4 regions of the Chryseobacterium gleum genome follow, and region 1 is predicted to be linked to each of the others. Evidence: riboswitches for the same ligand, from Rfam matches in the RefSeq annotation. Region 1 holds a riboswitch; each other region holds the start of a gene.
What was found. A riboswitch is a leader RNA that binds a small molecule or an ion and turns the genes downstream of it on or off. The one in region 1 is predicted to bind cobalamin.

Region 1 (3,171 bases):
CCTGGGGAATGACAGCTAATGGCAGTACAATTGTGGGGCTGGGATTCCTGACGGCAGCTAACGCACATGCTGTGAAATGGGATGAAGTAAACGGAATGGTAGATCTGGGAAGTATTGTTCAGGGACGAAGCTCCAGGGCAAACGCAATCAATGCTTCAGGAACGGTAATTGTAGGATGGCAGGACGAATCAAACGGTACCAGAAGTGGTGCGAAATGGCAGGATGGAGTGGAAAGTTTTATTACAGATAACAATGGAAATAATGTTGGAGAAGCGGGAGGTATTTCCGCAGACGGAAGTACGATCATCGGTTCAGCCAATCCTAATCCCTATGTTTGGAATGCAGTAAGCGGACTTACTTATATTACGCATCCTAATGCATCATTCAGTTTCAAGGGAGGCGCAACAGGAATTTCAGGGGATGGAACTAAAGTTATTGGATATTACAGAGCATTCGGAGCACCTCCAATGTCTGGCGAGGGTTTTATATGGACCTCTGCCACCGGAAGAGTTAATCTGAATGATTATGCGGTATCCTTAGGAATTGCCACCAATGGAGTGACGATGGGACTTCCTCTGGCTATTTCTCAGGATGGGAAGAAAATTGCCGGAATGGGTGTGAATGCTTCCAATCAAATGGTTGCTTTTTATCTGGATACATCTGAATATTTATCAGTGAATGATGAGGTAAAAGAAAAAAACAACATGGATATTTATCCTAATCCGGTTACTGATATTCTATATTTTAAAGGCACAGGAAAAATAGAGAAGGCAGAAATTTATAACTTGGTTGGACAAAGGGTGAAATCATTCAATACTGTAGAAGGACAAATTGATGTTTCATCCTTGTCAAAAGGAGCTTACATTCTGGAATATTCAGTGAAGGGAGAAAAGCAACAAACTTATAAATTTATCAAAAAATAACATATATAAATAGTAAAGTAGTGGGATGAATGGCTGTTTTCAATATTGAAAACGGCTGTTCTTTTTTGTTTACGTACCCAAAAGATAACATTTTTAAGGCGAAGCACGGTTTTTTGGTGAATACACATAAAAAACTATCTTTGCAAAAATTTTGGTTTCCAGTATTTTGGAATGAAAAGGGAATCGGGTGTAACTCCCGGACTGTCCCCGCAACTGTAAATCGCAACACAAGTTTCTGCAAAAAGCCACTGTTTAACAACGGGAAGGGGCAGAATGCGAAAGTCAGGAGACCTGCCAGGATTATAACAAAAAACATATTGCTTTCGGAGGAAAAGTAAAAAGGTATGGATATAAAAAGATCTTTAGTACTGCTTTTTTCATCTTATGGTTGTTTTCTTTTTGGACAAGAGAAAACCATTGACACTATTTATGTCTTCGACAATCAGATGAACAGGGTGAAGCTTTTTCATCCCGTAAAAATAATTTCAGCAGAGGATGCTGAGAAGAACTCCAGCAACCTTTCGGAACTTCTGAGATTTCAGTCACAGGTATTTATTAAGGAAAATGGCCGCGGCGCTGTTTCTTCACCTTCTTTCAGGGGAACTACCGCCCAGCAGACTGCATTTGTATGGAACGGAATTAATATCAATTCCAATTTTCTCGGGCAGGGAGATATCAACAATATCGCATTGTTCGGGTATGATCAGATCGGAATAAAAGCCGGCGGCGGAAGTGTTGTCTATGGAAGCGGAGCCATTGGGGGAAGCATTCACCTGAATAATACCCTTGATTTTAATAAAGGCTTTCATGGTTCCCTGTTTTCTGAAGTGGCTTCCTTTAATACTTATAATAATTTTATAAAAGGTTCTTACAGCAATGATAAGTTCAGTTTTAAAGCTTCAGGAAATTATTCTGTAAGTGAAAATGATTATAAGGTAAGTGACCTTAACTACATCAATAGAAACGGGAATTATTACAATACAACGTTCAATGTAGGTGCATCCTATAAAATTACGAACGATCATAAAATTTCATGGCAGAGCCAGTTTTTTGATTCTTCACAGCATTATCCTGTGTATGAGGAAACAGGAACAAAAACTAAATATAAAACGCAGAGCGTAAGGAGCCTCCTTTCCTGGGACTGGAACAAAACAAAGTTCAGCAACTCCTTAAAAGCCGCTTATACAGAAGAAAATTTCCAGTACTTTGGTTCGTTGACCCAACCTAAATCCAGCAGTGGAACAGGGAAAAATTATATCTTTAAAAATGATTTTAATTATTTCCTGAATTCAAAATGGAATTTTAATCTAATAGGAGAATTTCAGGTCAATAAGGGAGAAGGTTATCAGAACGGGATATCCAGTGTCAGCAGAAATATAGGATCAGTTTCAGGATTATTACGATATTTTGCAACGAAAGATCTGCGTTTTGAAGGTGGATTTAAAAAAGATTTTGTGGAAGATGTAAAATCACCGTTAATGTATTCTTTCTCCGGAAAATGGAGCGCTGCAAAATGGTATGATGTGAGCATTAACGTCTCCAAAAACTTCAGATATCCTTCATTTAATGATATTTACTATGAACCGGGTGGAAATAAAGACCTAAGACCGGAAACCTCAACTCAGGTAGATATGACTAATGAGTTCAAAATGGGAGATTTCAGGCTTAGCTTTTCTCCTTATTATATGGATATTACAGACCTTATTGTATGGCTGCCAACCGCTAAAGGATACTGGCAGGCTTTTAATGTTAATAAAGCAGAATCTTACGGGCTGGAATCTCAGCTGTCATTCAGCAAGCAGTTGGGAAATCATAAAATCCGGGCGAATGCAGGGTATTATTATGCAAAATCTATTGATAAAGAAACCAACATGCAGAGACCTTATGTTCCTATACACAGAGGAAACATTAATGTGGATTATGAATATGGTTTCTTTAAATTTTTTACCCAGTCACTGCTGAACGGGGTTACCTACACCACAAGTGATGAAAAAAGGTCAGAGGCTATAGATCCTTATTTTCTTTTAAATATGGGTGTTTCTGCAACTCTGGCAAAAAAGTATACTTTAGGATTTAAAGTGAATAATCTAACCAATACCTACTATAAAACCGTTTCTTTCTATCCTTTACCGAAAAGAAACTATAGTGTGTACGCAGCAATAAATTTTTAATAATTAAAATTGAATAAATTATGAAAATAACTAAACTTTTAACTGTCTTATTTGCAGTGGTACTATTGTTTAATATT
Region 2 (3,171 bases), 1.8 Mb from region 1:
AATGATCTCCGGCTGATAACTCATAAATACGGCTGGCGTCCATTCTCTGGCATCTCCCGGCCTTTTGTTTTTCCTTACTTCTTCAAATGTAAAGGTTCCCAACAGGCTTCCCAGAATTTTGAATCTGTTCCACTGATAGGTTGTTGCCAGGGCTACCAATGTGGTATACCGTGTAGGATAAGAAAAGTTATCCAGATTAGCATCCAGATTATTGTACTGAAAATCCCCACTCAGACTGACATCCCAATTGGGAGTAATTGAATAAATATTAGATGAAGAAAGATAAAGCTCCCTTTGAATATAGGTGTTATCAGTATGAATAATAGACTGCGAACGAACCGTATCCATAAAATGGGTATAATCATAAGCGAATTTAGCTTTTAGCTGAGTTTCGAATTTCGGGAACAGCTTTTTCCTAAGATTGGCCTGTACAAAATAATTCTCATCGGAAAGTCTCGCTCCTCTTCCTCCAAAACGGCCATTCACAATGGGAGCCGGCATTCCACGGTCTGAAATATAACCATACCCTCTGATATTCCAACTTCCGTTATTTAAAGTTCCGTTGAGAGAAGTTTCAAAACGTTTTGCTTTGATATCTGAGTCCTGTCTCTTTGCGATGGTATCATATGCCTGCTGGCCGTCCGGGTATTTCTTGGCATACCGGAACCTGTAAATTCCGTCACTCTGCATAAATTCTCCGCTGAAGCTGGCAGAAACTCTGTCTGAAATCTTCTGTTCCAGCCTGAATGAAGGATTAAAGAGATCTATGGAAGCACTTTTGGCTCTTATCACAAGATTGGTTTTTCTTGTTCCTTTAAACAGAGGAGTTTTAGGCTGTAAATAAATAGATCCTGAAGAACCGAAATCTTTTGCAGGTTGAAAAATCTCACTTTTCTGTCCGTTGTATAATGATATTTCTTCAAGATCATCCAGAGAATATCTTCCGAGATCAACAAGTCCGTTCTGGGCATTCCCCAATTGAATTCCATCATAGAAAACCCCTACATGCTGGCTTCCCATACTCCGGATATTAATGGTTTTTAAACCACCTAATCCGCCGTAGTCTTTAATCTGGACACCTGAAAAATACCGTAAAGCGTCAGCAACAGAGTGACTATTCAACCTTTCCAGCTGCTCGCCTTGTAATGTTTGTGCAGGAAGGATTTCTTTAAAATTCTTTTTATAAAGATTGATTCCTTTAATAGTCTCCTCCTGAAGACTGTCTTTTTTCTTAGTTTGGGAAAACAAAAGCTGAGATGTTAACACCAGTATGGTGAAAACAGCTTTATGAATTGCAGAAGTAGTTAGTTTTGCCACCATTAGCTCATTTAGGATAATGATGACGCTAATGGATATAAGAATACAACGATAAAGCACAGCTGTCACTGCACAGAATCATTGATGTCCTAAGCTTTATTCCACGAAAGCGTCAAACGATTATTATCTGGCAGGTCTTCTGACTTACTCCATTTTTGAAATCCTTCCCATTCCTAAAAACAGTGGATATATTCTTCAAAAACTTTGGTGCGGAGCTTACAGCAGCGGGTCTGTCCCGGATTTGCACCGGATTCCCTTTTAAGAGCTTTTTACGGCTCACCAAATTCCGGCAAAGATAAATAATTATTCCTAATACCCAACTAAAATCATGATTTATAAACAATTAAAGCTCCCGAAGGAGCTTTAACATGATTCAACAAGAGTTTCTTTTTAAATTCCAATATTCAGAAAAATACTGAATCTTGATTTGGCTTCAATATCTCCTCCTGCCAGATGAGTGTACATGGGAAGCATGATTTCACTTCCCAGGCTCAGCTTTTTGTAGGAAGCTTCAAAGCCTAATTTTCCGTACAAGGCACTTCCTGCAGTATTCGGTAGCGCTTCATCAAACTGTTTATTCTGAGCATAAACTTCTCCCTGAACTCCGGTTTTTACAGAGAATATAGATTTTTCGTTTTCGGCAACCTGATAAAAACCTGTCGCAGCATAGTTCCATTGGTTGCCGAAACGGTAATTTTTCTTGTTCTCTGTTTTGATCGTATAGTCTGTATTAACCAATACTGCTACCTTATTTTTCTGAAATTTGTAATTCAAAGCGGCCTGATAATCCCAGCTTCCGGTCCCCAATTGAAAACTTGGATTGACACCGGATGCTCCTTTCTCATCAAATTTTCCCAGAGGAATTTTCACACCCAAGCCTCCGCTCAGATGATGGAAATTATCTTTAGAACTCATCAGCTGATAAATTCCCATCAGATTCAGGTCTCCTATCCCATTGATTTTAATATCTCCCTGCATCGTTTTCTTTTCATGGAAATGGAAGGGCAGACTCGCATAAACACTCAGTTTTTTCGTCAATGGAATCTTCCCCCAAAGCTGCAGGGTATTAAAATAATGATCCTGCGTAAGGTCTTTTACAAATAAATTCTCTTTGGCTTTGTAATGCTGGGCGAAGTATTTGATTCCAATAAACTGTGGATTCAGCAAAGATTCAAAACCGGAAGATCCGTTTCCTGCAGCACAACCACAAGCATCACAATCATCATCAAAATCGAATCTGCTAAAGGTCTCCGGAGTGCTATAAGCACTGTCTCTTATGGTTTTTGCCTGATACTGATTCAACAGGATCAAACTTAGTATCATTATAATCTTCTTCATGTTTCTATAAATTATTCTGCAAATTTTGAATTGGATATAAAACTTTTATCCGATAATGTTTTCAGGAATGCAATGATCGATTGTTTTTCCTGACTGTTCATGGCAATTCCTACATGACCGTTCTGTTTCAAACGGGGATCAAGATTGGGATTATCTTCCACCTGATCTGAATAGAAATTGAGTACTGCTTCCAAAGTGTAAAACCTTCCGTCATGCATATAAGGTGCAGTATATTCCACATTTCTTAAACTTGGAACCCGGAATTTCATCCAGTCGACCTGATTGAGAGTAACCCTGTAACGTCCGGCATCCTTGAATTCTGTATTGTAATACATTCCTGTATTTCGAAAACTTTCATCAGTAAATAGTTCTCCGCTATGACAGGAAGCACATTTCTGATTAAACACTGCCATTCCCTGAGATTCCGTTGCTGTCAGCTGTTCTTTTCCCTGTCTGAATCTGTCATATTTTGAATCTGCAGAGATTAAAGAAGCCATAAACTGTGATAATGCCTTT
Region 3 (3,171 bases), 2.0 Mb from region 1:
AAACGACACCTTTTACCTTCATTGTAACCATCTTTTTTCTGGCATTAAGTGTAACTGCATTTTCCCAGAAAACAGCAGCTTTAAATTCTTTATTAGACAGCAATTCAGAATTTATTTTCCCGCAGACAACCGATAAAATCTCAAAAGCATTGAATATAAAGCCAGTTTTTTATGAAGATGCCAATGAAGAAAGATATGTGAAATGGCCAATGAAGACAGGGCTTGAAATGTATACCAGCCCAGGAAAGGATCATACAGTTAATGAAATGTTTTTCGTTACTTCAGACAACAGACCTGTAGTAGTAGAAGGGCTTCCTTTTGGTCTTATCATGAACAAAAGTACATTGCAGGATTGTAAAACAAAGTTCAGTAAATATGGTACAAAGACGCAGAAAATGGGAGCAGGAAGCGAATTCCCCGGAGGATCAAAACTTGTTTTCAAAAAAGGTAAACATTATGTCACATTGCAGTTCGACAGTAAAAGCCTGTTAAAATCATTAAGTTTAACAACAGAAGTTATCAATCCGGCAGTGAATTAATATGAGCCACAAAAAATATTACAAAATCCGTCATTATTTGACGGATTTTTATTTGTAATGTGAACTTTAATAAAGTTTATATTGTCAATCCATGGTTGTTTTTTACTTCAGCCATCACAAAAGTGCTGTGGGTGCTTCCTATAGAATCTACAGAGCCCAGTTTATTGAATACAAAATCCTGATAATGCTTCATATCTCTTACCTGCACCTTCAGAAGAAAATCAAAATCCCCCGAAATATTATAGCATTCGGCAACTTCTTCTATTTCCAGGATTTCTTTTACAAAATCATAGCCGACTGATCTGTCATGAATTTTCAGCTTGATCTGACAGAAAACGGTAAAACCACGGTTGAGCTTTTCTGCATCAAGAACGGCAGCATATCTTTTAACGAAGCCTTCCTGTTCCAGCCTTTTTACCCGTTCAAAAACCGGAGAAGCAGAGAGGTTTACTTCCTTAGCAAGTTCTTTTACGGTCAGTTTGGCATTTTTCTGGAGCAGCCTGAGCAGCTGTAAATCCTTATCATCGAGTTGTTCCACAGAATATTATTCTTTAAAATTATAAAAACAAACAAATATACAGGATAATATGCTTTTAATTATAACTTATAAAGTTTTATTTGCTTAATTATTTTGTTTTAGCTAAAACTTTATTCTGTATTATTAATTTTACCCAAAATTAAAAACTTTTACAGAAGACAGTTGTTGAAAGTAAAAGTACAGTTCTTTAGAGATACTTCATCAAACAGAAAAGGTTTTACTTAACGTAAATTAATAGGGAATCGTGTGCAAATCACGAGCTGTCGCGCAACTGTAAGTAACACACCAAAGGTTTCTGTCCTTGCATATCCACTGCCAAAAGCGGGAAGGATGACAGAAACTGTTACAAGTCAGGAGACCTGCCTTTACTGAATTGACATTGCTTTCGCGGTCTGAAGCTTTTAGGTCATACAGATGATATATCAGACAAGTACATTTTCTCTTGTGGGAAGCTGTAGTGTCTGCTATGCCATTTTTCCTGAAATTTCTATTCGTTAAGCATTAAGAAGCATTTAAAAAGACTTTACATCAAGTTTTAATATAAAAGTTTAAAAAATGCAAACTCACATTCTGGGCTACCCGCGTATTGGTAGCAAAAGAGAACTCAAAAAAGCCTGCGAGCAGTATTGGTCAGGTAAAATCCTTCCGGAAGAACTTCTGAATACAGGCAGAAATATCTGCAATCAAAACTGGAATATTCAGAAAGAAGCAGGGATAGATCTTATCCCGTGTAATGATTTCTCATACTATGATCAGGTTCTGGATATGAGCCTTGTGGTAGGCGCAATCCCGTCACGTTACCACGAAATAGTCCTTAAAAAGAATAATTCTGAGCTGGATCTTTATTTTGCCATGGCAAGAGGATATCAGAAAGAAGGACTGGATATTACAGCGATGGAAATGACCAAATGGTTCGATACCAATTACCATTATATTGTTCCCGAATTTTATAAAAACCAGCAGTTTAAACTAAGCTCAGACAAAATTTTCAATGAATTTGCAGGAGCAAAGCAGGCAGGGATCAATGCCAAGCCGGTGATTATCGGGCTCGTTTCTTATCTGTTGTTAGGAAAAGAAAAAGAAGAAGGATTTGATAAGCTGGATCTGGCCGGAAACCTTCTTTCCGTATACTCGGAGATTTTAACCAAACTTCAGGATCAGGGCGCAGAATGGATTCAGTTTGATGAACCCTTTTTGGCATTGGATTTAACAGAGAAGGCAAAAGAAACATATCATTTTGTATATGCTGAAATAAGGAAACGTTTTCCAAAACTGAAATTTATTATTGCCACGTATTTTGAAGGGTTAAAAGATAATACATCCCTGGCTGTCTCACTTCCTGTGAATGTGTTGCACATAGATCTCGTAAGAAATCCTGAACAACTGGATGATATTCTGGACGTTATTCCTGAAAGCCTAAGCCTGTCATTAGGAGTGGTTGACGGAAGGAATATCTGGAAAAATGATTATGAAAAGTCATTGTCTCTGATAAAAAAAGCAGTGAATCAATTAGGTTCTGAAAGAATTTTAATTGCACCATCCTGCTCACTGCTGCATTCGCCTTGTGATCTTGATTTTGAAACCAGTCTTAATCCTGAAATTAAAAACTGGCTGGCTTTTGCCAAACAGAAAGTAACGGAAATAGTAACGCTTAAAGAACTGGCGTCAGAAACGGAAAGTAAACAGATTCCTGAAGCATTTGAAGAAAATAAAAAAGCAATTGAGAGCAGAAGAACTTCTCCTCTTATCCATAATGATCAGGTGAAGCAGAGGGCAAATGCAGTTACTGAAAAAGACGCCCAAAGAATCAATCCCTTCAGAATCCGTAAAGAACAGCAGCAAAAAGTATTGCAGCTTCCTTTATTCCCGACAACAACTATCGGGTCGTTTCCGCAGACTGCAGAAGTCAGAAGCTGGAGAGCAAAATTCAAAAAAGGAGAACTGACAGCGGAACAGTATGACGCATTACTAAAAGAAGAAACGCAGCGAACAATCCGCTGGCAGGAAGACATCGGGATTGATGTGCTGGTTCACGGAGAATTTGAGCGTAATGATATGGTAGAGTATTTCGGAGAACAGCTGGAAGGTTTTGTA
Region 4 (3,171 bases), 130 kb from region 1:
TGCAGGATATTTATATAGGATGCGAAACAAGACAAATCATAGGTTTATTAGGCCGAAATGGAAGCGGAAAATCAACACTATTGAAAATCATCTTCGGAACTGAATATGGTGATACTCATTTTATAAAATATGACAACACTATTTTAAAAAACATTTCCGACAGAAAAAAACGAATCTCCTACTTGCCGCAGGACCTCTTTTTACCCAAAAATATAAAAATCAAAAACCTGGTTCCTCTTTTTTGTAATCAAAGAAATACTGAATTACTTTTTAATTCAGAGTTTGTACATCCTTTTCTTCATGATAAACCTAAAAACCTTTCCAAAGGTGAGCAGAGAATTATTGAAACCCTGATGATTATTTATTCTGAAGCAGATTTTATTTTACTGGACGAGCCATTTCACAGTCTTTCTCCGAAGGTTACTGAAGAACTAAAGAAAAATATACTTCAGGAGTCAGCACACAAAGGATTTATTATTTCTGATCATAATTTTAAAGATGTTCTGGACATTTGTGAACTTATATATTTGCTTTCCGACGGCCATCTGAAACAAATACAAGATTTAAATGAACTGCGGCGGTATAATTATCTTCCGAAAAGCATTTAATTTATATATTTGAAGGATCAAAAAATTATCATGATGACTTTTATAAACAAAGCATTCTATTTATCTGCTTTCAGTATTTTTTCTTTGGCCTTTGTAAAGGGGCAGAATAAAGTTCCTTTCGGAGTGGTAAAAGCTGAAGAAGGATATGCCAATGTGCGGGTTCATAAAGACAATTACAGAAAAATTGTGGACAAGATCCGTATGCGCAAAGGCGATGTATTCGTTTATGTAAAGCCTGCTCCTGGAGAAACAGAATGGATATGGATCAAATATCCGGAAAAACAGGATGATGACAAACCGTTTGTACGTTATGAAACACTTGATAAAGAAGGAATGGTGAATAAAGAGCGTATTGCTTATATTGACCAGCTTCCCGCCTATACCCCTTCCAAATCCAAAAACGGAAGATCACTTATTTTCACAGACAATTCTGATCCTAAAATTCCTATTGCCCAAAGAAGCAAAGTAGTAATTGATATTTATCCTTCCAATGCAGGATACCGTAAAAAGGAAAAAGATGCGGAAGGAAAACTCCTTACCATTGATAAAGTAAAACCCTGGGGAATCGGAAATGATCTTCCCGAAGGAATGACTGAAATCAAATCAATCAGAGTACAACAGCCAGGAAGAGGTTCCGTTTTTGTAAGAGAAGCTATCAAAAATATGTTCCAGCCTACCATGGATTTTGAGAATGTTGGAGTAACTTCCCTGGACAACGATAATATTTTTCTTTATATGATCAACGGTTCAGGTGAAAACAGATATACAACTCTGTGGACCATCAAGAAAGGAAGGGTAATCAGCCAGATTATTTTCCATAATCCGGAATAAATTCATTATTTTTGCATCCGAAAAGTTTTTATACTTATTCATCACAGAAATTGGTTCTGCATCACTGCAGATTAAAAGGGAACCGTGTGAAAATCACGGACTGTCGCGCAACTGTAAGTAACTGAAGTCTTTATCAAAGATCCACTGTGCGAGGCATGGGAAGGAGATAAATGATGTTACAAGTCAGGAGACCTGCCTTTTTCTTAAACATGTAACTTTCGCGATCTGAAGTTGTATTGATCTGATGAATTGTTTCAGGAATTCCCATAGTTCCTGTCATTGTTCTGTTGTTTTGATATCTCTCATTTCGCTTTAATTAATAATGATATATGACTACAGAAGAAAGAATTGAAGCATCCGAAACCAGAATCTTTAAAGCGGTTTTCCCTAACACAACCAATCATTACGATACCCTTTTCGGTGGTACTGCTATGCAGCTGATGGATGAAGTAGCTTTTATCACCGCAACCCGTTTTGCCAGAAAAAGAGTGGTAACGGTAAGCAGTGACAAGATCGATTTCAAAAAACCTATTCCTGCCGGAACTATTGTGGAACTGATCGGGAAAGTTTCCTACGTGGGAAAAACCAGTATGAAAGTAAATGTTGAAATTTACACTGAGCAGATGTACTCCTACGAAAGAGAAAAAGCAATTGTAGGTGATTTTACTTTTGTAGCGATTGATGAATTCAAGAAACCAATTCAGATACTATAAATACTAAATATTCGGGCGGCCTTTGGCCGCCCGAATATTTTCCAAAACACTATAATATATCTTCATTAAACACTGATTGGAATTCATTACATTTTTCTTTAATTTTAGCCCTCAGGAAATTATTCCTACTATTTCCCTAAACTATAGAAGAACTAATATTACATGAAAAAAATTATTTTAATCATTACACTCATCCTTTCGGTATCCCTAACAGCACAAAAAGACGTAAAAATTGAACTCCCGGAAAGCTACGAACTGGGAAATATTATTTTAGCACTCACAGAATACGGTAAGACAGATCCATATGATGTTCAGAAAATTCCTCCGTATTATGATGAAATTATATCCTATTTTGAGCCTGTAAAAGATCACCCTCTGCTAAAAAAAGTAAACTATTCCAGAAAAGACTGGAAAAAATTCCTGGGTTTCCGAACTGATTTTTATGCGTTTTCTTTTGATAATGCAGGTATGCTTAAAAGAGATTTCGCATTCAATTCATTTGGCCCTAAAGAAGTGGATGAAAACCTGGAACTGATTAATGATTTTGTGAAGAAATCAAATTACAGAACCTTTTATAAAAATCATCAACAGTTTTATAATACCTTAATTGATAACTATAAAGAGTATTATTACATCAATGATACCTATGCTTTTTTGGATAAAATAGCAGAAAAACCAGCCAATGAAGGAGATAAGAAATATATTATCGCCATTTCTCCTTTGGTAGGCGGACAGAATTGCCATAGAGATATTAACAGCTCCTTAACTGTTGACTTTCCTAATATCGGAGAAGATCTTATCCTTGGAAATTTAAAAGATAATCTAGCAAGAAGGATTCTTGATAATCACACTGTATTTTCAGAAATTGATCATGGCTATGTAAACCCTGTTTCAGATAAATACTCAAAAGAAATAGCAGCAAGTTTCAATCTGGCAAATTGGGATAAAAACTCAGGATATCCTGGGATCAATTCATTTAATGAGTATATGACATGGGCTGTTTATGACTTATTTATCAG

Region 2: linked by a shared signal. The riboswitch ahead of EL165_RS18025 (TonB-dependent receptor plug domain-containing protein) and the one ahead of EL165_RS10165 (TonB-dependent receptor plug domain-containing protein) in region 1 are both predicted to bind cobalamin.
Region 3: linked by a shared signal. The riboswitch ahead of metE (5-methyltetrahydropteroyltriglutamate--homocysteine S-methyltransferase) and the one ahead of EL165_RS10165 (TonB-dependent receptor plug domain-containing protein) in region 1 are both predicted to bind cobalamin.
Region 4: linked by a shared signal. The riboswitch ahead of EL165_RS09575 (acyl-CoA thioesterase) and the one ahead of EL165_RS10165 (TonB-dependent receptor plug domain-containing protein) in region 1 are both predicted to bind cobalamin.

Annotation. Positions count from the first base shown of each region.
Region 1 covers NZ_LR134289.1:2,226,564-2,229,734, reverse strand. Annotated here, with positions in the region: gene EL165_RS10170 (T9SS type A sorting domain-containing protein) at 1-923, shown strand, start outside; cobalamin riboswitch at 1,059-1,236, shown strand; gene EL165_RS10165 (TonB-dependent receptor plug domain-containing protein) at 1,268-3,094, shown strand; gene EL165_RS10160 (YncE family protein) at 3,115-3,171, shown strand, end outside.
Region 2 covers NZ_LR134289.1:3,980,067-3,983,237, reverse strand. Annotated here, with positions in the region: gene EL165_RS18025 (TonB-dependent receptor plug domain-containing protein) at 1-1,320, opposite strand, end outside; cobalamin riboswitch at 1,430-1,616, opposite strand; gene EL165_RS18020 (transporter) at 1,708-2,655, opposite strand; gene EL165_RS18015 (cytochrome-c peroxidase) at 2,667-3,171, opposite strand, start outside.
Region 3 covers NZ_LR134289.1:268,036-271,206, forward strand. Annotated here, with positions in the region: gene EL165_RS01205 (hypothetical protein) at 1-539, shown strand, start outside; gene EL165_RS01210 (Lrp/AsnC family transcriptional regulator) at 616-1,077, opposite strand; cobalamin riboswitch at 1,273-1,458, shown strand; gene metE (5-methyltetrahydropteroyltriglutamate--homocysteine S-methyltransferase) at 1,633-3,171, shown strand, end outside.
Region 4 covers NZ_LR134289.1:2,094,027-2,097,197, forward strand. Annotated here, with positions in the region: gene EL165_RS09565 (ATP-binding cassette domain-containing protein) at 1-608, shown strand, start outside; gene EL165_RS09570 (hypothetical protein) at 639-1,439, shown strand; cobalamin riboswitch at 1,474-1,653, shown strand; gene EL165_RS09575 (acyl-CoA thioesterase) at 1,769-2,152, shown strand; gene EL165_RS09580 (DUF4932 domain-containing protein) at 2,315-3,171, shown strand, end outside.